Regions from separate parts of the Streptosporangium sp. NPDC000095 genome, predicted to be linked through region 2. Evidence: riboswitches for the same ligand, from Rfam matches in the RefSeq annotation. Region 2 holds a riboswitch; each other region holds the start of a gene.

Region 1 (7,626 bases), on a different contig from region 2:
ACGTTCTCCAGGGCCGCGCCGAGCAGCGGGCCGAGCATCCTGCCCGGCTGCTCCACACCGATCCTCTCCAGCAGTTCCGAGGACTCCGCGACGAGCGTCACCATGTGGTTGGCCGCCCCCGCCAGGGCCGCGTGGTAGAGCGGCCGGTCCTCGTCGGCGATCCAGACCGGCTCGCCCTCCATCTCGATGACGAGGGCCTCGGCCACCGGGCGAAGCGCGTCGGGAGCGGTCACCCCGTACGAGATCCCGGTGAGGCGGCGCAGGTCGTCGTCGCGGCCGGTGAAGGTCATCACGGGGTGCAGCGCGAGCGGTAGCGCCCCGGCCTTGATCGCCGGGTTCAGCACGGCGAGGCCGTACGCGCCGCTGGTGTGCGCCACCAGCTTGCCGCGCAGGTCGGCGCCGGTCTCCACCAGGCCGGAGACCAGGTCCGGCAGTACGTCGTCGGGGACGGTGAGCAGGACGAGATCCGCGCCCGCCACCACGTCCTCGGGTCTCGCGGGGACGAGCCCGAGCCGCTCGACCGCCCGCTCCCTGGAGGCGTCGGAGACGCCGCTCGTCGCGACCACCCGGTGCCCCGCCCTGACGAGCGCGGCGCCGAGCGCCGAACCGACCTTGCCCGCTCCAACCACTCCGACGGCCAGCCGTGCCGGGCGATCGACTGCGTCCATGACGTCCCGTCCTTCGACCATGTGGGTTCCGTGCCCGATTGACCAGAGTAACGGGCCGTGCTGTCGCGACCGCGTCAAGACGCGTGTTCGGCAACGGAGGCGAGGTCTCCTCCCGGTATGCCCGGATCGGGCACACCGGGAGCGTACGTGACCCACGAAAGAGCCCGGAAACCCGGCCCATACGGTGATTCGGACGGCGACGCGCCGACGTGGCGTCAACAACGATCGTGCAAACCGATGACAGAATGCGGTCATGCACTCACTCGAAGCGTCGGCGCGCGTCGATCTCGTTCCCTCGCCCCGGCGGGTAGCGTCTGAGAGCGTGTGGCTCACCTGGCGTGCCGCGATGGAGCACGCCCTCTACGGCGAGAGCGGCTTCTATCTCCGGGAGCGTCCCTCCAGCCATTTCCGGACCTCGGTCGGCGCCTCCCCCGTCTTCGCCGAGGCCGTGCTGCGCGAGCTGGCCGCGATCGACGAGGCTCTGGGCGGCCCCGAGGTGCTCGACCTGGTCGACATCGGCGCCGGTGAGGGCAGGCTGGCGGCCGGTGTGCTCGCCGCGGCGCCGTCCGCGCTCCGGTCGAGACTGCGGGTCACCGCGGTCGACCTGGCGCCCCGGCCTTCGGCGCTGCCCGAGGAGATCGTCTGGGCGAAGGCCGCGCCGGACGGGATCCACGGGCTGGTGATCGCCAACGAGTGGCTCGACAACGTCCCCGTCGACATCGTGGAGCAGACGGCCGACGGCCCCCGGCTGGTCCTGGTCAACATCACGAACGGTGAGGAGCGGCTCGGTGACAGCCCCTCCGAGGCGGATCTCGCGTGGCTGGCCCGCTGGTGGCGGATGCGGGCCCCCGGCGAGCGTGCCGAGATCGGCAGGCCCCGCGACAGGGCGTGGGCCTCGGTGATCGTACGGCTGGCGCGCGGCCGGGCGATCGCGATCGACTACTCCCACGCTCTGGACGACCGGCCGCCGTACGGCACGCTCGCCGGATACCGGGACGGAGCGACGGTCGCGCCCGTGCCCGACGGGTCGTGCGACATCACCGCCCACGTGGCGCTCGACGCCTGCGCGGCCTCCGGCGAGAGCGCCGGAGCCGTCACGACGGCGCTGACCACGCAGCGCGAGGCGTTGCGCGCCCTGGGCGTCACCGGGAGCCGTCCGCCGGTCGAGCAGGCGGGAAACGACCCGCGCGGCTACCTGCGGGCCCTCACCAGGGCCTCCGAGGAGGCCGAGCTCATCGCCCCCGGCGGCCTCGGCGGCTTCGGCTGGCTCTCTCAGAGCCGCCACTGAGAGCGCCGCTCCGGACCGGTTCAGACCCGCACATCGAGGGCGGTGAGGCCCCGGATGACGTAGCCGGGACCCCAGGTGGGTTCGGTGACGAGTTCCATCTTCGGCGCCTTGCGCAGGAGGGCGCCGAAGGATTCGATCAGCTCCACCCTGGCCAGCGGTGCCCCGAGGCAGAAGTGGATGCCGGCGCCGAAGGAGATGTGCGGGTTGTCGGCCCGGCCCACGTCCAGGCGGGCGGGGTCGGCGAAGACCTCGGGATCGCGGTTGGCCGAGCCGAACAGCAGCGCCACCTCGGAGCCGCGCGGGATGTCGATCCCGCCCACCGAGACGTCCTCCAGCACCCAGCGTTCGAACATCTGCAGCGGGGTGTCCCAGCGCATCAGCTCCTCGATCGCCGTGGGCAGCAGGGTGTGATCGGCGCGGAGCCGGTCGAGTTCCGCCTGGTTGCGGAAGAGCGACCACCAGCCGTTGCCGGTGACGTTCACGGTGGCCTCGTGTCCGGCGTTGAGCAGCAGCACGCAGGTGCCGACCAGCTCCTCCTCGGTGAGCCGGTCGCCCTCGTCGGCCACCAGGGCGAGCGCGCTGATCAGGTCGTCACCGGGGTCGGCCCTGCGGGCGCGGGCCAGCTCGACGAGATAGGCGGAGAACTCCTCGGCCGCCCGTACGGCGGTGTGCTGGGCCTCGACCGACGGCTGGAGCTCGTACATGCCGCAGATGTCGGCCGACCAGGGGCGCAGCAGGTGCCGGTCGGCCTCGGGGATGCCGAGCATCTCGGCGATCACGGTGACCGGGAGCGGCTCGGCGACCTCGGCGATCAGGTCGCCTCCGCCGCGCTCGACGAAGACGTCCACGAGCTCCTCGGCCATGCGGGCGATCTTGGGGCGGAGGGCCTGGACCATGCGGGGGGTGAACGCCTTCGAGACCAGCCGCCGGAGCCTGGTGTGCACCGGCGGCTCGACGTCGAGCATCCCTGCCCTGATCACCCGCCAGAACGGGTCCTGGAACTCGGGGTCGTCCGGCCTGCCGAACTCCTGGTGCGAGGCCACGTGCAGGTAGGACCGGCCGAGCCTGCGGTCTCGCAGCAGCGCGTTGACGTCGGCGTGCCTCGCCACCAGCCATTGGCCGGTCGGCTCGAAGAAGCCGACCGGCCGCTCCCGCCTCAGCTCGTCGTAGACGTCGTAGGGGTGGGCGACGAATTCCGGATTCCAGGGATCAAAGCGCACGTAAACATCGTAATCCTGGTCAGGAGTCGGGCCGCTTGTCCGAATTTCCCTTTTCGGGTGATTCATCCACTTCGCCCGCAGGACCGGTCCGGCTCGCCGGAACCCCCTGAGGCACCGCGGCCGCCGACGCCTCCGAACCGGCCCGATGCGTAGGATCCACCGAGTCCTTCGGGTCCTTCCGGTCCGTGCCGTCCATGCCGTCCGTGCCGTCCGTGCCGTCCGTGCCGTCCACCGAGTCCGTACGACCCGACTGGTCCTCGGCACCGTAGCGAGAACGCAGCTCGACCGGCTTACGCCTGCCCGCCTTGCCGCGCATCCGGATGTTCAGCAGCTCCACCAGCAGCGAGAACGCCATCGCGAAGTAGATGTAGCCCTTGGGGATGTGCTGCTCGAACCCCTCGGCGATGAGCACGACGCCGATCAGCACCAGGAAGGACAGGGCGAGCATCTTGATGCTCGGGTGCCGGTCCACGAAGCGGCTGATCGGCCCGGAGGCGATCAGCATCACGATGACCGAGACGATGACGGCCGCGATCATGACGCCCAGCTCGTCGACCATGCCGACCGCGGTGATCACCGAGTCGAGCGAGAAGACGACGTCGAGGATCATGATCTGGATGATCACCGAGGTGAAGGACGCCGACACCTTGCCCTCGGAGTGGTGGGAGTCCCCCTCCAGGCTGCTGTGCATCTCGTGGACGCTCTTGCCCAGCAGGAACAGGCCTCCGAGTATCAGGATCAGGTCGCGCCCCGATATCCCCTGCCCGAAGACCTCGAACATCGGCGTCGTGAGCCTCACCACCCACGACAGCGCGAACAACAGGAGCAGACGGCTGAGCAGGGCGACGGAAATACCGATCTTGCGTGCCCTGTCACGCTGCGCGGGCGGGAGCTTGCCCACCAGGATCGAGATGAAGATGATGTTGTCGATCCCCAGGACGATCTCCAGGGCGACAAGGGTGAAAAAACCTATCCATATCTCGGGGTTGGTCACCCAATCCATGGCCTTCTCCTTCTTCGGCCGATTTCTTCGGCCAACGCTCGAACGCGCGATCATCCAGCCGGCTGAACCTTCTTCGGCTGACTCCAGGACGACCGGGAAAGGCCCCGAGTTCCTTCCTTTCATCACAACTCGCCGTCAATTCGCCGGACGCGCCCAGGCGCCCGCTCCTGCCCCGGATACCGGGACGATCACCTTTCGGACTTGCGGGCCACCGCGGGACGTCGGTTATAGTGCCTCCGTAGGTCATGAGTGCCAGTGACAAGCCCCGGCTCGCTGGCCGGCAACCCTCGCGTCCGCGGCGGGGTGCCCCGGGTGAGGACCTGGTCCGGCACGAGGTGTGCCGGGCAAGCGCGGGCTCCAGGCACCTATGCCATGGGTTGGGGTCCGATGACCTCGAAGGAGCCATGGCGTGTCCACCCTCACGATCAGCACCCCCGCCACCCCCGCCACCCCGGCCACCACCGCCGTCCCCGAGACCCGCGCGTCCGGTGACCGGCCGATCCCGGCCGTGCTCGGCTCGGACCTGGAGGTCCCGGTCAGGGGCGGCAGGCTCGTCCGCTACGCCAACCTCGACTACGCCGCGAGCGCCCCCTGTCTGGAGCCGGTGAGCGCCGCCGTCGCCGCCGCGCTCCCGGCCTACTCCAGCGTCCACCGCGGCGCCGGGTACGCGTCCCAGCTGACCACGGCCCGCTACGAGCAGGCCAGGCACACGGTGCGGGCCTTCGTCGGCGCCCGCCCCGACGACTCGGTGATCTTCACCCGCAACACCACGGACGCGACCAACCTGCTGGCCCGTAGCCTGCCCGAGGGCACCACCACCGTGGTCTTCGACACCGAGCACCACGCCTCGCTGCTCCCCTGGGAGCGGGTCGTGCGGCTCGCGGCCCCCGCCTTCCCCGGCGAGGCCGTCCGCGCCGTCGACGACGCCCTCGCCTCGATCGACGGCCCCAAGCTGCTCGTCGTGACCGCCGCCTCCAACGTCACCGGGGAGCTGTGGCCGATCGCGGCGCTCGCCCACATCGCCCACCGCCACGGTGCCCGCGTCCTCGTCGACGCCGCGCAGCTCGTCCCGCACCGCCGCCTCAACCTGACGGCCCTCGATCTGGACTACGTGGTCTTCTCCGGCCACAAGCTCTACGCGCCGTTCGGCACGGGCGCGCTGATCGGCCGTTCCGACTGGCTCGCCGACGCCGAGCCGTACCTGCGGGGCGGCGGGGCGGTGAAGGCCGTGAACGACGACGACACCGAGTGGCACGACGACCCCGAGGCGCGGCACGAGGCCGGAACCCCGAACGTGCTGGGCGCCATCGCGCTCGCCGCGGCCTGCGACGCGCTGTCCGCCACCGGCTGGACCCCACTGGTCCGCGAGGAGGAGCACCTCCTCCGGCGCCTGAGGGCGGGCCTCGCAGGTATCCCCGGCGTCCACGAGCTGTCCCTGTGGGGCCCGGACCACCCGCGCGTCGGCATCGTCTCCTTCGTGGTGGACGGCTTCACCGCCCGCGAGGTCGCCGAGGCCCTGTCCGGCGACTACGGCATCGGGGTCCGCGACGGCAAGTTCTGCGCCCACCCCTTCGTACGGCACCTGCTGGGCGCCAAGGACGGCGGCTGCGACGACGTCACCGCCTCCGCCGTCCGCGCTTCCATCGGCATCGGGACCACCTCCGAGCACGTCGACCGACTGATCGGCGCCCTGCGGGATCTTGCCTCGCGCGGCTGACGTGACAGCATGGCCCTATGACTGAAGGCGCGCGCCGTGAGCTGAGCGTGGGGATGGGGGCTGGAGCCGAGGCCGTACGGGGGGCGGACGGCAAGGACCTCGCGACCGAGGACATGGTCCTCAACATCGGGCCGCAGCACCCGTCCACGCACGGTGTGCTGCGGCTGCGGCTCACGCTGGACGGGGAGCGGATCAGCTCCGCCGAGCCGATCGTGGGCTACATGCACCGGGGCGCCGAGAAGCTCTTCGAGGTGCGCGACTACCGGCAGATCATCGTGCTGGCGAACCGGCACGACTGGCTGTCGGCGTTCGCCAACGAGCTGGGCGTCGTGCTCGCGGTGGAGCGGATGCTCGGCATGGAGGTGCCGGCGAGGGCGGTCTGGACGCGCACGCTGATGGCCGAGCTCAACCGGGTGCTCAGCCACCTGATGTTCCTCGGCTCCTACCCGCTGGAGCTCGGCGCGATCACCCCGGTCTTCTACGCGTTCCGGGAGCGCGAGACCCTCCAGGCCGTGATGGAGGAGATCTCCGGCGGGCGCATGCACTACATGTTCAACCGGGTCGGCGGCCTCAAGGAGGAGATCCCCGCGGGGTGGACGGGCCGGGTCGCCCAGGCCGTGGCCGACGTGCGGCGGCGACTGCCCGACATCGAGAACCTCATCGCCGACAACGAGATCTTCCTCGCCCGCACGCGCGGGGTGGGCGTCCTCGACCGCGAGACGATCATGCAGTACGGCGTGAGCGGCCCGATCGCCCGCGCCTCCGGCGTCGACCTCGACCTGCGCAGGGACGAGCCGTACCTCGCCTACGGCGAGGTGCCGGTGAAGGTCGTCACCCGGTCGGCGGGAGACTGCCACGCCCGGTTCGAGGTGCTGCTCGAACAGGTGAAGGTCTCCCTCGACCTGGCCGACGCCTGCGTGGAGCGGCTCGTCGACCTGCCCCCGGGGCCGGTCAACCAGCGTCTGCCCAAGGTGTTGAAGGTGCCCGAGGGCCACACCTACGCCTGGACGGAGAGCCCGCTGGGCCTCAACGGCTACTACCTGGTCTCGCGCGGGGAGAAGACGCCGTGGCGGATGAAGCTCCGCTCGGCCTCCTTCAACAACGTCCAGGTGCTGCGCGAGATGCTCCCCGGCCACCTGGTCTCGGACATGGTCGCCATTTTGGGCTCGATGTTCTTCGTCGTCGGCGACATCGACAAGTAAGGCACGGTTGCAACCGCATGATCGAATCCGGCGGAGACCAGGAGAGGGCGACCCCTGTACCCTCCACACCTCTTCCCGCGCCCTCCGCCCCGAAATCCCGGGAAACCCCCGGAACACCAGGGACACCAGGAACCTCTGGGACTTCGGAAACCACCGAGAGCCGCTCCGGAAGCACCGCGACCTCGGATTCCGTACCGGCCGAGGTGCCTCCCGCCACGGACGGGCCGCGGCGGGACCGCTACGTCGACTGGCTGCGCGCGCTCAGCCTGATCGTCGTGGTCGTCTGGCACTGGGCGTTCACGATCCTGCAGTGGGGGCCCGACGGCCCCTCGCCGACGAGCCCGCTGGGCTTCACCTCGGGGCTGTGGATCCTCACCTGGCTGCTGCAGGTGCTGCCGCTCTTCTTCTACGTGGGCGGATACGTCCACCTCCTGTCGTGGAACCGGGCCTGCGAGCGCGGGGTCGGCATCGGCACCTTCGTGTGGCGGCGCATCCGGAGTCTCGCGATCCCCGCGCTCGCGCTCGCCG
Region 2 (7,626 bases):
GGAGCAGGCAGGCGATGTGGGAGGTGATCACCCGCCTCGCCGACTCGGGGACGACGGTCTTCCTCACCACCCAGTACCTGGAGGAGGCCGACAGCCTCGCCGGCAGGATCGCGCTGCTCGACGGCGGGCGGGTGGTGGCGGAGGGCACCGCCGACGAGCTCAAGGCGAGGGTCGCCGCCTGGCGGCTGAACCTCGTACTGGCCGACGCCGGCTCGTTCGCCGAGGTGACGCGCCTGCTCGGTGCGCGTGCCGTGCACGCCGATCCCGCCAGGCTCACCGTCGAGGCGGCCACCGACGGGAGCGCCGCGCAGATCCGCGCCCTGCTGGACGAGGTGGATCCCGGGCGTTCCGCGGTCGAGAGGTTCACCGTGCGAGGCGCCACGCTCGACGACGCGTTCCTCGCCCTGACGGACAATCCGACGGACAAGGAGCGGGCCGGTGTCTGACCTCACGGTGATGGACGTCTCGACAATCGAGGAGCGGCGAGTGTCCGGTCCCGTGGTCGAGTGCGGGGGGCGGGCCGGTGTCTGAGCTCGTCGCCTGGCCGGTCATGACCGGCCGCGCCGTCCGCCTGTCGCTGCGCAACCTCGACGCGCTGATCACCTCGTTCCTGTTGCCCGTCATGATCATGCTGATGTTCGTCTACCTGTTCGGCGGCGCGATCCAGACCGGCACCGACTACGTCACCTACGCCGTCCCCGGCGTCCTCGTCATGTGCGCCTCCTACGGCGCCTCCCTGACCGCGGTCGCCGTCAGCCAGGACATGAGCCGGGGGATCGTCGACAGGTTCAGGTCGATGGACATCGGGGGGGCGGCGTTCCTGGGCGGGCACGTGGCCGCCAGCACCGTGCGCAACCTCACCTCGCTCGTCATCGTGTTCGTCGTCGCCTTCCTGCTCGGTTTCCGGGCGAACGCGGACCTGGCGGGCTGGGCCGCGGCGGCGGGCATCCTGGTGGTGTTCGTCCTGGCCGTCTCCGCGGTCTCCGCCGTGGTCGGCCTGCTGGCCAGGACGCCGGAGGCCGCGGGCGGCTTCACCTTCGCGGTGATGTTCCTGCCCTACCCGAGTAGCGCCTTCGTCCCGGTCCACACCATGCCCGCGTGGCTGCACGGGTTCGCGGAGAACCAGCCGGCCACGCCGATCATCGAGTCCGTGCGCGGCCTGCTGCTCGACACGCCCGTGGGGAGCGACCCGTGGAAGGCGCTGGCCTGGTGCGGCGGTTTCCTGCTGGTCTCGGCGCTGCTGTCCGGCAGGCTGTTCCGTAACCGCGCCTGAGGTGGCCGGAGGGGACGCGCTCAGCTGACCAGGGTGAGCCAGTGCGGCGCGTCCCCGAAGGGGGCGGTTCGGGTGGTGACCGCCTCCATCAGCCAGGCGGCCGAGGCACGGGCGTGCTCGACCACGTCGGGCGGGTAGGCGTACCTGACCCGGTGCTCCTCGAACTCGTCCTCGTCGTCCAGGAAGACCCGGCTCAGGCGGCCCTTCAGCAGGTTCTCGCGGACCCTGATCACGTCGAGGTCGAGGTCGATCATGGTGACCTGGCCGTCGCTCCACCGCGGCACCGTGGAGATGTCGCAGTAGATCTCGTGCTTGTGCGGTGCCGTGTTGAACGCGGCCGTCCACCAGGCGTCGCGAGGGAAGAGCATCACGAACGGATGAGGCCAGGCGACTGCGGGGCCGTCGCCCTTGTGGCCGACGGAGTTGGCCACGCAGCCCGTCCACACCCCGTGCTCGTCCTCGCCGAGCAGCAGGCCGCGGTGGTGCCAGTGCAGTGACCCGTCGTACTTGCGGTAGACCACGTTCACGCTCTCATAGGACATTCCCCGACATTAAGGCTTGACAGAGATCTATGTATTTCCTACCTTCTAAATAGGTTAAGAGTGTCAGTGCGAAGCCCCGGCTGGCTGACCGGCAACCCTCGCACCGCGGCGGGGTGCCCCCGGGGGAGACCAGGCGGCACGGTGGGCGTGCCGCAAGCGCGGACCCCCTCACCGGGGTCACCACGACATGTCCGGGAGCGCCAGATGCCGAAGAGCAGCACACTGAACCACGCGAGCCCCGTCGACCTCGACACCCACGGCCACTACCGGCCCGGTGGCAGGCCCGGCCTGCGCTACCCCTTCACCGGGCGGATCGGCACGACCGCCTTTCCCGCCGAGCCGGGGCGCTACCACCTCTACGTCGCGGCCGTCTGTCCGTACGCGCAGCGCGCCGCCATCGTGCGCTCCCTCAAGGGACTCCAGGACGTGGTCTCGCTCTCCTACGTCGACGACGAGCGCGACGGACGCGGGTGGGCCTTCCGTGAGCGGCGCGGGGCCGACCCGGTCAACGGCTTCACCACCCTGCGGCAGGCGTACGAGACGACCGAGCCCGGCTTCGACGGGCACGTCTCCGTACCGGTCCTGTGGGACAGGACGAGCGGCCGCATCGTCAGCAACAACTTCCCCGACATCACGATCGACCTCGCCACCCGGTTCGGCGGCGACCCAGAGGCCGACCTCTACCCCGAGGAGCTCAGGCCGGAGATCGACGAGCTCAACACGAGGATCTACGAGATCGTCAACACGGCGGCGGGCCGCGTGGCGTCGGCCACCACCGAGACCGCGTACACCGAGGCGCGCGCAGAGGTGATCGCCTTCCTGGACGAGCTGGACGACCGGCTGACCGACCGCAGGTACCTGTTCGGCTCGGGGATCACCGAGGCGGACGTACGGCTCTGGCCGACCCTGCTCCGCTTCGACCTGAGCGACAACCCGGCGGCCAGGATCAGCGAGCGCCCGCTGACCGCCTTCACCAACCTGTGGGCCTACGCCAGGGACCTGTACGCCCACCCCGCCTTCCGCGAGAACACCGACTTCACCGTCATCTCCCCCTTCCGCGGCGAGACCGACCCCTGGCGTGTCCCGGTCGAGCCGCTGTACGCCGACTGGGACGAGCCGCACCGCAGAGCCGCCGTATGAGCGCCTCGATCGCCGTCGTCGGCGCGGGACCGACGGGCACCTGCCTGGTGGAGCGGATCTGCGCCAACGCCGCCGACCTGCTCGGCTGGCCGTCGCTGGACGTCCACGTGATCGACCCCCACCCGCCGGGCGGCGGGCGCGTCTGGCGGCGCGACCAGCCGGACCTGCTCTGGATGAACTCCACCGCGGCCGACGTGACGCTCTTCACCGACGAGTCGGTGCGGTGCGAGGGACCGATCCGCCCTGGTCCCACGCTGGCCGAATGGCTCGGCGGAGACCCCGGCAGGTTCGCCACCCGCCCCGCGCAGAGCGGCTACCTCTCCCACGTCTTCCGCCACACGGTGGCGACCGCGCCGCGCGGCGTCCGGGTGCACGTGCACGCCACCCGCGCCGTCGACCTCGCCGACGTCCCCGGCGGCCAGGCGGTGAGGCTGGAGAACGGCGGGACGATCGAGGTCGACGCGGTGATCCTCGCCCAGGGACACGGCGACGTGACCCCGACGAGTGAGGAGGGCACGCTGGCCCGCCTCGCCACACGTACGGGGCTGCGCTATCTACCCACCGGCTACGCGGCGGACCTCGACCTGGACGGCATCCCCGCGAGGGAGCCGGTGATCGTACGGGGGATGGGGCTCGCCTTCGTCGACCTGATGGTGCTGCTCACCTCGGGCCGGGGCGGCCGGTTCGTCCGCGAGTACGACGGGGAGCTCGTCTACCTGCCCAGCGGGCAGGAGCCTCTCCTGCACGTGGGTTCGCGGCGCGGGGTGCCGTACCACTCCAAGACCGGCTACTCCTTCAAGGGCGCCCGCCCGCCGGTGCCGCGCTTCCTCACCCGCGAGGCGCTGGGCGAGGGACCGTGGGACTTCCGCAGGGACGTGTGGCCCCTGGTCGCCAAGGAACTGGCCTTCGCGTACTACCACGAGCTCATCACCGCCCACCCCAAGCGCGTCAAGCTGGGCTGGGAGGAGTTCGAGGAGGGCTTCGCGGCCGAGGAGTGGCGCAGCCTCGGGATGCGAAAGCTGATCCGCCAGGCCGTGCCCCGGCACCCGGACCGGCTCGACTTCGACCGGCTCGACCGGCCGCTGGACGGCATCCGGTTCGGCGACCACGCGGGCCTGCAGAAGTGGATGCACGGCTATCTCGCCGTCGACCTGGAACGGCGCTCCGACCCCACGCACAGCGCCGACCACGCCATGATCCTCGGACTGCTCTCCGTCTACGGCGTCCTCGCCGAGCTGGGCATCTCCGACCCGTGGTTCGGCGGCTTCTTCAGCTACGTCGCGAGCGGCCCGCCGGGACCCCGGCTGGAGGAGATGCGCGCCCTCGCCAGGGCCGGGGTGGTCACCTTCCTCGGCGCGAACCTCAAGGTCGACCACCATGAAGGACGCTGGCGGGCACAGAGCCCCACCGTGCCCGGCGGCGTCGCGGCCACCACCCTCGTCGAGGCCCGGCTGCCCGCGCCCAGCGTGAGCCGGGCCGTCGACCCGCTCATCAGCGCGCTCCGCGACCGCGGCGAGCTCGACGAGGAGTCGGGCCTGGTGAACGTGCGGACCGCGGACCGCCGCCTGCTCGACAGGTCAGGCAGCCCGCACCCCCGCAGATTCGCCCTCGGCCCCTGGGTCGTGGGCGGCAGGGCCACCGCCGGCTTCGCCAGGCCCCGCCTCAACGCCCCGCTCTTCCGCCACGCCGACGCCCTCGCCCGGATCGTGCTCTCCGAGGCCGCCGGAACCCAGATCAGACGGCACGTCGCGTGAACCACCCCGATCGCCATACCCGGCGTGTCGTCGAGCCGGCCGGACGCGCCGTACCGAACAACGCCGCACAACACGCCGTACAGAACAACGCCGTACAGAACGCCGTGCAGAAGCACGTCGCGGAGAAGCACGTCGTACAGAAGCGCAAGGAGAAGAACGTGAAGTTGCGATGGGGCGCCCTGACGCTCGCCGGAGTGCTGGCGCTCGCGGCGTGCGGAGCCGAGAGCGGGGCCCCGAGCGCGAAGGCCGGTGCGGACGGCGGTGGCGACGGAGGATCGCTCGTGTGGGCGGTGGAGACACAGCCGATCACCTTCAACCCGCACCAGTGGGGCCAGAACAAGGCCCGCCTCCTGGTCCACAACCAGTTCGACGCACTGATCGCCCGGGGCGTGAACGGTGAGTTCCTGCCCTGGCTGGCCACGTCCTGGAAGGTGTCGGAGGACGGCCTGACCTACACCTTCGAACTCCGCGACGACGTCACCTTCCACGACGGCGAGAAGTTCGACGCCGCCTCGGTGAAGGCGAACCTCGACCAGCTCGTCGCACCCGGCTACAACGCCGCGCTCAGCGCCATCCAACTGCGCAACTTCGAGAAGGCCGAGGCGACCGCGCCGTACACCCTGAAGGTCACGCTCAAGGCCCCCGACGGACTGTTCCTCGACTTCCTCTCCTCCCCGTACGCGGGCCAGGTCTCCCCGAAGTCGCTGAAGAACGCGAAGGACCTCAAGGCGGGCGGCGTCGACGTGGTCGGCACCGGGCCGTTCATCCTCGACCGGTTCACCCCCGGCCAGGAGGTCCACTACAAGCGCAACCCCGACTACAAATGGCCGCCCACCGGCGCCGCCCACCAGGGACCGGCGCACCTGGCCGAGATCACCTACCGCTTCCTGTCCGAGGCGGCGGTACGGGTCGGCGCGCTCACCTCCGGGCAGGTGCAGGTCATCGAGGGCGTGCCCGCCACCGAGATCGGCCTCATCAAGAGCGACCCCGAGCTGAAACTGGAGACCAGCCTCAACTCCGGAAGCGCGTTCTCCTACTACTTCAACGTCTCCCGCCCCCCGTTCGACGACAAGCGAGTCCGCGAGGCCTTCCGCGACGCCGTCGACGTGGACGCGGTGCTCAACTCCGTCTACCAGGGCACCGCCAAGCGAGCCTGGAGCGTCATCGGCCAGGGCAGCCCGCAGTTCTACGACCCCTCCCTGGAGAAGACCTTCGGCAACAACCCCGAACGGGCCAACCGGCTGCTCGACGAGGCGGGCTGGAAGGAACGCGACGCCGAGGGCTTCCGGGTCAAGGACGGCAAGCGGCTCACCGTACGCACCGTCAACGCCGCGCCGTTCGTCCGCGACCGCCGCGACGTCCTCGCCCAGGCCGTCCAGGCGGCCGTCAAGCAGAGCGCCGGGATCGACTTCCAGGTCAAGATCGTTGATCAGGGCACCGCGCAGAAGGCCGTCGAGGACAACGAGTACGAGGTCTTCGAGAACTCGCGCGGCGACACCGACGCCGGGGCGGCGCTCAACCTGATCCTGGCGAAGGACGCCGCGATCAACCGCACGAAGTTCGGGAGCGCCGAACTGGACAAGCTGCTCGCCGACGCGTCGGCCGCCTCCGACGTCGCCAAGCGCAAGGAGCTCTACGCGAAGGTGCAGAAGACCGTGATCACCGACGAGGCGCTTCTGCTCCCGCTCTACGTTCCCGCCGACCAGGTCGCCTACAGCGCCTCGGTCACCGGGATCACCTTCGAGCCGGTCTCCGGCACTCCCAACAGTGCTTACGACATCCGGATAGGGACGTGAGCACCCTTTCACTCACCCGGCGGCGGGGGCTGGCCGCCGCCGGGTGGCTCGGCCCGGTGGGCCGGCGGCTCGGAGCGGGCGTCGCCGTGCTCTGGGCCGCCGCCACCGCGGCCTACCTCGCCCTGCTGCTCGCCCCCGGCGACACGATCGACGTGCTCGTCGGCGACGGCATCGACACCCCCGAGCGGCGGGCGGAGATCATCGCCGAGTGGGGGCTGGACCGCTCCCCGCTCCAGCAGTACGGCGACTATCTGCTCCGCCTGCTCCAGGGAGACCTGGGCCGCTCCTACATCCTGCAGCGCGGCGTCGGCGACATCCTCGCCTCCCAGATCGGGCCGACGATCCGGCTCGCGCTCACCGCAGCCCTCCTCGGGGTCGTCCTCGCCCTGCTGCTCGCCCTGACCACCGCGGGCCGCCGCCCATGGCTCGGCGGCCTGGTCGGACTGTCGGAGCTGGTCATCGTCTCGGTCCCGCCGTTCCTCATCGGCATCCTGCTGCTCGCCGTCTTCTCCTTCACTCTCGGCTGGTTCCCCGTCTCCGGGGACAGAGGACTCGCCTCCCTGGTACTGCCAGGACTCGCGCTCGGGCTGCCGATCGCGGGGGTGCTCGGCCAGGTGCTCCGCGAAGGGCTGGAACGGGCACTTGAGGAGCCGTTCGCGGTGACCGCCCGCTCGCGCGGCATCACCGAGTGGCGGCTCGTCGCCCGGCACGCCCTGCGTCACGCGCTGCTCCCCGCCGTCACCCTCACCGGCTGGTTCGTCGGCTTCCTGCTCGGCGGAGCGATCATCGTGGAGGCCGTGTTCGGCCGACCCGGGCTCGGCCAGGTCACCGTCGGCGCGGTGAACAGCAAGGACATGCCGCTGGTGATGGCGGTCGTGCTGATATCCGCCCTCGCCTACGTGACGGTCAGCACGATCGTCGACCTCGCCTACCTCGCGATCGACCCCCGCCTGAGGAGGAGCCGATGACGACCCCGTCGCGCGAAGAGCCGGTGACGGTTCCACCGGCGGTTTCGCCGAGGTTGGAGTCGACGGTGGTCCCGCCGCGGGAGGCGCCCTCGCCGTACCACCCGAGGAGGAGCCGATGACGACGGTCACGGAGGTCCCGGGTGTCGCGACCGC
Region 3 (7,626 bases), on a different contig from region 2:
GCAACAGAGTCAAGCACCAAACTACCTCTTTACGAGAGCTTTTATCACGAGGAGAAAGTTTCATCATCACTGCTGGTTAGTCAGGGGTTACATTATTCGTGCACGCGACAAATATGAGCTTCTGTCATAAAACACGGCACCCGCCCGGCCGGAGCCGGGCGGGTGCCGTGGATTCGCGGGTGCCCCTGGGGATGACGCGGTGCGACGCGAGGCGGTCAGGGCCGCGTCAGGGCGAAGGAGTCAGCCTCCGGCCACCGCCGGGATGATGGAGATCTGAACACCGGAGGGCGTCGCCGTGTCGAGGTTGTCGGCGAAACGGACGTCCTCATCCCCAACGTAGACATTGACAAAACGTCGGATCTTTCCCGATTCATCGAGAATCCGGGCACCGATCCCCGGGAAGTCCGCGTCGAGCTTCTGAAGAACATCGCGCAGGGTCTCGCCTTCTCCGTTCACCTCGGCGGCACCATCGGTGTAAGTCCGGAGAATCGTCGGAATCCGCACAGAAACGCTCATAATTCAGTACCTTTCACGATTTCTAGGCGATAGCCGCACGGAATGCGTCAAGAGAGGGTCGAATCACTGCGGTCGGGCGCGCCTCCGCGGCCACCGCGTCCAGGGTCTTGAGACCGTCACCGGTGTTGAGGACCACGGTCTCGGCGTCGGGGTCGAGCGTGCCCGAGGCGACCAGCTTGCGCAGCACCCCGACGACGACGCCTCCCGCCGTCTCGGCGAAGATGCCCTCGGTCCTCGCCAGCAGCCGGATCGAGTCGACGATCTCGGCGTCGGTGACGTCCTCGACCGCGCCGCCGGTGCGGCGGGCGATGTCCAGGACGTACGGTCCGTCGGCCGGGTTACCGATCGCGAGCGACTTGGCGATCGTGTCCGGCTTGACCGGCCGGATCACGTCGTGGCCCGCCTTGTAGGCGGAGGAGACCGGGGAGCACCCCTCGGCCTGGGCGGCGAAGATCTTGTACGGCCTGTCCTCGACCAGGCCGAGCGCGATCAGCTCCTTGAAGCCCTTGTCGATCTTCGTGAGCTGCGAGCCGGAGGCGACCGGAATGACGATCTGGTCGGGAAGGCGCCAGCCGAGCTGCTCGGCGATCTCGTAGGCGAGCGTCTTGGAACCCTCCGCGTAGTACGGGCGGAGGTTGACGTTGACGAAGCCCCACTGGTCGCCCAGCTCGTCGCCGATGAGCTCAGAGCAGAAGCGGTTCACGTCGTCGTAGGTGCCCTCGATGCCGATGAGCCTGCCGCCGTACACGGAGGCCATGACGATCTTGGCCTGCTCCAGGTCGGAGGGGATGAACACGCAGGCGTCCAGCCCGGCCCGCGCGGCGGCGGCGGTCACGGCGCCGGCGAGGTTGCCGGTGGAGGAGCAGGAGAGGGTGTGGAAGCCGAAGTTGCGTGCCGCCTCGACGGCGATGGCCACCACGCGGTCCTTGAAGGAGTGGGTGGGGTTGCCGGAGTCGTCCTTCACGTGCAGCGAGCGGATGCCCAGCTCGCGGGCGAGGTTGCCGGCGTTGACGAGCTTGGTCCAGCCGGGTGCCATGTTGGGCTTGGCGGCCACGTCCTCGGGGACGGGCAGCAGCGAGCGGTAGCGCCAGATGTTGGTCGGCCCCTCGGCGATCCGCTCCCGGGTCACCCGCCCGAAGTCGTACGCGATCTCAAGGGGCCCGAAACACTCGGTACACGCGAAGCTGGGGCCGAGGTCGTAGCGGGCACCGCACTCCCGGCAGGACAGCGCCACGGCGGGGCCGAAGCGCCGGTCGCGCGCGCCGTCGGCACGAGCGGAGGAGGTGGTGTTCTCAGTGGTTGCGAGCGCCATGAAGCGAGGCCTTTCCCTCATCTTCGTCTGGACCACCCTGGTCACAGACCGGAATTGGCACCTGTCCCGGTCGACCTCGTTCAGATCACGGGTCGTGAACCGGGATGGTTGCCGGGGCTTCGCAGGGCCGGTCCCTCCACCCCTCTGGATGAGCAGATATTCAGTTGGAAACCTGACGCGCAGGTCTTGAGCACTCTACCCCGCCCTGCCGCCCTCCTGACTTCATGTCTCACTGTGCGAGATAAGGCGTGTTATCCAGCGGACAGCCGGATCCGTTCCTCCGCCCCCGAGACAGGCGGCGTGGCTGGAAAAACAGGTGAAAGGACAGGTGAGGCCCCCGCCGGACGGACGATCCTCGGTGATCGTCCGCCCTGCGGGAGCCTCACCCCTTCCGGTCGTCGCCGGACGCGCCCCGCGGGCGGCGTCCGGTCGGCGGTCACGGCGCCTTGAACCCCAGGGTGTACGCGCCGACGCCGGACGAGGAGACCACCCGGTAGCGGTAGTAGCCGGGCGTGCCGGTGTAGGAGATGCTCTCGTCGGTCCTCGGGCCGTCGGAGGTGGCGACGACCGACCAGTTCCCGCCGTTCCACTTCTGGAGATACAGGTCGAAGTCGACGCCGTCGTCGGCGTCCAGGCAGCCCTTGTGGATGCCCCCCTTGGTCGACCTGTAGTAGCGGCCGTTCGGCTGGTAGGCGGACGCGCCGTTGGCCAGGGTGCCGGTGTAGGTGTTCGGGAAGCCGGTGCAGGTGCCCGAGACCGGCGGTGGCCGATTGCCCGCGACGGTCCTCAAGGTCAGGCCATAGGCGGTGAGGATCGGGCCGATCGGCTGGAAGTAGGTGGTGCCGCCCTGAGTGCAGTCGCCGGAGCCGCCCGAGGTGACGCCCTGGGCCTGGTCGATGGAGATGAAGGAGCCGCCGGAATCCCCGGGCTCGGCGCAGACGCTGGTGCGGGTCAGCCCGGAGACGGTGCCCTGGGGATAGGTGACGCTGGCGCCGCGCTGCTGGATGAGGCCGCAGTGCCAGTCGGTGGTGGAGCCGGACCGGCAGACCGACGCCCCCTCGATGGCGACCGTGGCTCCGGCGACGGGCACGGTGCCGCCCTGGCCGTTGTCCACCGCGGGAGTGGGCGTCCAGTTGGAGTTGACCGCGACCCAGGAGTAGTCGTTGCCGGGGAAGGTGGACCCCTGGAAAACGCCCTGGCCGACTCGGTTGTAGCCGGTGGTGACGTCGCCGCTCTTTCCACAGTGGCCCGCGCTGACGAAGCCCGGCTGGGTGCCCTTGAGCACGGAGAAGCCGATCGAGCATCGGCTGGTGGCGCCGATGTAGTAGGCGTTACCGCCCACCAGGTCGTACAGGGGCAGGGGAGTCTCGGCACTGGGCAGCACGACCACTGCCTCCTCGTCCACACCGGTGCTCTGGACGAGGTTTTCAGCCGCATCGGGTTTCGGGGAGAGGACGACCACCTTGTTCCTCTTCACGTCGATAAGACGCACACTCGACACGAGCGACGATGCGCTGGAGTGGTTGATCTTCTCCTGGATCCCAGTGAGTTCCTCCAGCGATCTGGCGACGACCTCGGCCTCGGCACCCGCCGCGAGGATCACGGGAATGTCGGTAACACTGGTGGTGGCCGCCACCAGGGTGCTCGCGGTGTTTCCCCGAAGCCAGGTGCCGCCATAACTGGAGCCGAGTCTTCTGTTCAGCTGCGCCGCGACCGAGGATAGGCGGGCCTCGTTGAGCAGGCGTACCTGGGCCTCGGCCGGGGTGAGGCGCAGGTCGCGTACGAGCGCCCTTATCATTCCGGGCGGCGGCTTCAGCGCGACCGACGCGACCGGCACGGCCATCTCCGCGGACGGGACGACGTGCGTGGCCGGGGCGTCCGCCGCCTGAGGTTCGGCGCCGGCCGGTACGGCGGCCAGGGCGAGCGCGGTTGCGGTCAGGGCGCATGATGCGATGAGGACGTGTCTGCGGGACATGTGGGTTCTCCTCGACCTTTGCCTGTGAAGCGCGAGGGGAGGTCACTGCATGTCACCCATTGATCACGTGACGTGGGCAACGCCACTCTAGATCAGACAAGGCCGCCGAAGCCGCGCGCCACGCGGAAGGTGTTCACGAACGGTTCCCACCGGCCCTGGCCCCTCCAGAACCATCCGGCCCTTCCCGAACCGGGCTGCCCCTCTCGAACCGGACGGCCGAGATCAACCTCGGAGCCGGACGACCAGGACGAACCCGGACCGGGCTCCCGAGAGCGAAATCGAGCCGAGCGGCCGGGATCGAAGTCGGGATCAGAAGCCGTAGGCGTCGCCCAGGGCGCCCTGGACGTATTTGCGCGCCTGGTGGATGCGCGACTTGGCGGTGCCCAGCGGGATCCGGAGCTGCTCGGCCACCTCGTTGTAGTCGAGCTGGCAGATGTCACGCAGCACCAGCGCCTGGGCGAGCTCCGGCTTCTCGGCCTCCAGCGCCTCCATCGCGTCGAGCAGGTCCAGCCGGGACCCGGCGATCACGCTCACCCGGGCGACATCCGGCTTCTGCAGCGGCAGCTCGTCCGAACTCTGCTCGGCGGCGCGGCGCTTCAGCGAGCGATAGGTGGTCCTCGCGCAGTTGGCGGTCACGATGTGCAGCCAGGTGCTGAACCGGGCACGCCCTTCGAAACGGCCGATGTTGCGCGCCACCGCGAGCAGGGTGTCCTGGCAGGCCTCCTCGGCGTCCTGCCTGAAGGGAAGGATCCGGCCGCAGTGCCTGAGCACGGCGGGCTCGATCCGCCTCAGCAGCTCACCGAGCGCGCGGTGGTCGCCCTGGGCGGCCGATCGGGCCAGGTCCTCGGTCGTCTCGTCCAGCGCCATCACGGGCCCCCATCAGCGGTCACGGTCGCTGGACATCCTATGGTCCGGCCCTCGGACGGCGCCCCTCCCCTTCTCCCTGCCAAAGCCCTCCCCTTCTTGCCGCCAAAAGGGTGATACGTCGAGCCTCATCACTTCACCTGCCGACAAGAGCTGACACAATTCGTTGAACACCGTTCTTTCGTTGACCCGAAGGGCGAGGACACCCCGCTGCGGTGCCGGTTAACCTTCGAAAACAGGCGTGTCCCCAGCCAGTGAAGAAGGGATCTCATGAGCGCGATCCTGGTGGCCTCCAACCGCGGCCCCGTCTCCTTCACCCTCTCCGAGGACGGCTCACTGTCCATGCGCAGGGGAGGTGGCGGCCTGGTCTCCGGCCTGTCGGAGGTCGCGAGGGACGTCAACGCGCTGTGGGTCTGCGCGGCGCTGTCCGACGGCGACCGAAGCGCCGTGCGGCTCGCGCCCGGCGGCCGGCTCGACCAGGCGGGCTACGACACCGGGACGGTGCGGATGCTCGACATCCCCCCGGCGACCTTCCACCGCGCCTACAACGCGGTCGCCAACTCCACCCTGTGGTTCGTCCACCACCTCCTCTACGACACCCCCAACCGGCCGCACTTCGACGCCAGGTTCCGCAGGGAGTGGGAGTCGTACCAGGCCTACAACGAGGCGTTCGCGATGGCGCTGGCCGAGGAGGCCCCGCACGGGGCGCGGGTGATGGTGCAGGACTACCACCTGAGTCTCGCCCCGGCGATGCTCAGGGGGGAGCGCCCCGACCTGCGGGTGGCGCACTTCTCGCACACGCCGTGGGCCCCGCCGGAATACTTCAGCCTGCTCCCCGACGACGTGGCGACCGAGCTCCTCGAAGGCATCCTCGGCGCCGACCACGCGGGCTTCCTCACCGACCGCTGGGGCGGGGCGTTCATGGACTGCTGCGAGGCGGTGCTCGGGGCGCGGGTCGACCGCGGGGAGCGTACGGTCACGCACGCGGGCAGGACCACCAGGATCGGCACCCACAGCCTGGGGGTGGACGGCAAGGCGCTGTGGACCCGGGCCTCCGAGCCCGACGTGGAGTCGCACATGGCCGCGCTCCGCGACCAGGTGGGCGACCGCAGGCTGATCGTGCGGATCGACAGGACGGAGCTGTCGAAGAACATCGTGCGGGGCCTGCTCGCCTACAAGCAGTTCCTCGCCACCTACCCGGAGTGGCACGGCCGGGTCACCCACCTCGCCTTCGCCTACCCCTCCCGGCACGACCTGCCCGAATACCGCGAGTACACCGCGGCGGTGCAGCGCTGCGCGAAGGAGATCGAGGACGAGTACGGCACCGAGGACTGGGATCCGCTCATCCTCAACGTCAACGACGACTACCCGCGCTCGCTCGCCGCCTACCGGCTGGCGGACGTGCTGCTGGTGAACCCGATCCGCGACGGCATGAACCTGGTGGCGAAGGAGGGGCCGGTCCTGTCTCCGCACAGCGCGCTGGTGCTGTCGCGGGAGGCGGGTGCCGCCGCCGAGCTGGGCGAGCACGCGCTCACGGTCAATCCCTACGACGTCTCGGCCACGGCCGCCGCGCTGCACGAGGGCCTGACGATGCCTTCGGCCGAGCGTTCCAGGAGAGGTGTCCTGCTCGCCGCCGCGGCGACCGCGCTCCCCCCGCACCGGTGGTTCGCCGAGCAGCTCGACGCCCTCGGGTGACGATCAAAATCGTTGGCCGGTTTTAGCCCCACATGAGATAATTTTGGCGGCTATTTCACTTTTTGGTGCACGGGAGACCGAGTTGACCGCGACCGCGCACGTCCGGCTGATCCGCGACCGCGCGACCTGGCTGATCTACCTCCAGTTCGGCGTCTTCGCCACCTACCTGTACGGCCTCAGCTCCGCGCTCCCGCTGCTCCGCCTCGACCAGGGCGTCTCCCAGGCGGTCGCCGGGCTGCACGGGACCGCGATGGCCGCCGGCGGCATCGTCACCGGTCTCGTCCTGCCCTGGGTGGTGGGAAGGATCGGGCGGCGGGCCGCCATCTGGACCGGGATGGCCGGGATAAGCTCCGGCACGCTCATGGTCGCGGCGGCCCCCACCGTGCTGCCGGTCACCCTTCTCGGGTACGGCGTCGCCGGCGCGCTGTCCGCGCTCGTCCTGTTCCCGGGCATGGCCGCGCTCGACGATCGGCACGGTCCCGCGGGTCCGGCGGCGATCAGCGAGGCCAACGCCGTCTGCGTGATCGTCGGCATCGGGGTCCCTTTCGTGGTCAGCACCGCCGCGCAGAGCGCCCTCGGCTGGCGGGCCGCGCTGCTGGTGACCTCCGTGCTGGCCGCGCTGCTCGCGCTGGCCATGGGTCGCGTACGGATCCCCGAACCGGAGAAGACCGTCGGCGGTGCCGCCACGGACGGCGGTGCCCGCTTCGGCTGGCGGTTCTATCTCGCCGCGACCGTGCTGTTCTGCTGCGTCGCGATGGAGTTCTGCTTCAACCTGTGGGCGGCCAAGCTGTTCTCCGACCAGACGGGACTGCCTGCGGCGGTGGCCGCGACCGCGGTCGCGGCGTTCACCGCCGGGATGGCGGCCGGGCGGATCGCCGGGGCGTGGCTCGCCCTGCGCATCCCGCCGACCGCGCTGTTCCTCGGCGCCCTCCTGGTCGCGGCCGTCGGGTGGGCGATCTTCTGGTTGAGCACGGACCCGATCTTCTCCTACGCGGGTCTCGCCGTCTCCGGGCTGGGGGTGGCGCTGCACTTCCCGATGGCATTGTCGCGGCTGCTCGCCACCTCCGGCGGGCGGCGGGACCGCGCGTCGGCGATGGCCGCGATCTTCTCCGGGCTCGCGGTGGGAACCGGGCCGTTCCTGCTGGGCGCGCTGGCCGACGGGTTCGGCACCCAGCGGGCGTTCCTCATGGTCCCCGCCCTGATCGGGCTCGCCGTCGCGGGACTGCTCGTCACCGCGGGCGAACGTTCCCTGAGGAGCGTGGGC

Evidence for each region. Region 2 has a riboswitch for S-adenosylmethionine ahead of ACFY3V_RS03805 (glutathione S-transferase C-terminal domain-containing protein). Riboswitches for the same ligand answer to the same signal wherever they lie in the genome.
Region 1: linked by a shared signal. The riboswitch ahead of ACFY3V_RS28240 (aminotransferase class V-fold PLP-dependent enzyme) and the one ahead of ACFY3V_RS03805 (glutathione S-transferase C-terminal domain-containing protein) in region 2 are both predicted to bind S-adenosylmethionine.
Region 3: linked by a shared signal. The riboswitch ahead of thrC (threonine synthase) and the one ahead of ACFY3V_RS03805 (glutathione S-transferase C-terminal domain-containing protein) in region 2 are both predicted to bind S-adenosylmethionine.

The regions. Positions count from the first base shown of each region.
Region 1 covers NZ_JBIAZS010000014.1:98,860-106,485, reverse strand. The annotation lists gene ACFY3V_RS28260 (DUF2520 domain-containing protein) at 1-668, opposite strand, end outside; gene ACFY3V_RS28255 (SAM-dependent methyltransferase) at 991-1,956, shown strand; gene ACFY3V_RS28250 (cytochrome P450) at 1,977-3,176, opposite strand; gene ACFY3V_RS28245 (TerC family protein) at 3,196-4,179, opposite strand; SAM riboswitch class IV at 4,421-4,536, shown strand; gene ACFY3V_RS28240 (aminotransferase class V-fold PLP-dependent enzyme) at 4,589-5,896, shown strand; gene ACFY3V_RS28235 (NADH-quinone oxidoreductase subunit D) at 5,914-7,098, shown strand; gene ACFY3V_RS28230 (acyltransferase) at 7,302-7,626, shown strand, end outside.
Region 2 covers NZ_JBIAZS010000001.1:918,702-926,327, reverse strand. The annotation lists gene ACFY3V_RS03820 (ATP-binding cassette domain-containing protein) at 1-446, shown strand, start outside; gene ACFY3V_RS03815 (ABC transporter permease) at 524-1,273, shown strand; gene ACFY3V_RS03810 (DUF402 domain-containing protein) at 1,294-1,815, opposite strand; SAM riboswitch class IV at 1,868-1,980, shown strand; gene ACFY3V_RS03805 (glutathione S-transferase C-terminal domain-containing protein) at 2,020-2,955, shown strand; gene ACFY3V_RS03800 (FAD/NAD(P)-binding protein) at 2,952-4,709, shown strand; gene ACFY3V_RS03795 (ABC transporter substrate-binding protein) at 4,706-6,505, shown strand; gene ACFY3V_RS03790 (ABC transporter permease) at 6,502-7,473, shown strand; gene ACFY3V_RS03785 (ABC transporter permease) at 7,589-7,626, shown strand, end outside.
Region 3 covers NZ_JBIAZS010000023.1:86,413-94,038, forward strand. The annotation lists gene ACFY3V_RS35955 (MoaD/ThiS family protein) at 241-516, opposite strand; gene thrC (threonine synthase) at 539-1,828, opposite strand; SAM riboswitch class I at 1,843-1,983, opposite strand; gene ACFY3V_RS35965 (S1 family peptidase) at 2,265-3,803, opposite strand; gene ACFY3V_RS35970 (RNA polymerase sigma factor) at 4,113-4,670, opposite strand; gene ACFY3V_RS35975 (trehalose-6-phosphate synthase) at 4,938-6,362, shown strand; gene ACFY3V_RS35980 (MFS transporter) at 6,445-7,626, shown strand, end outside.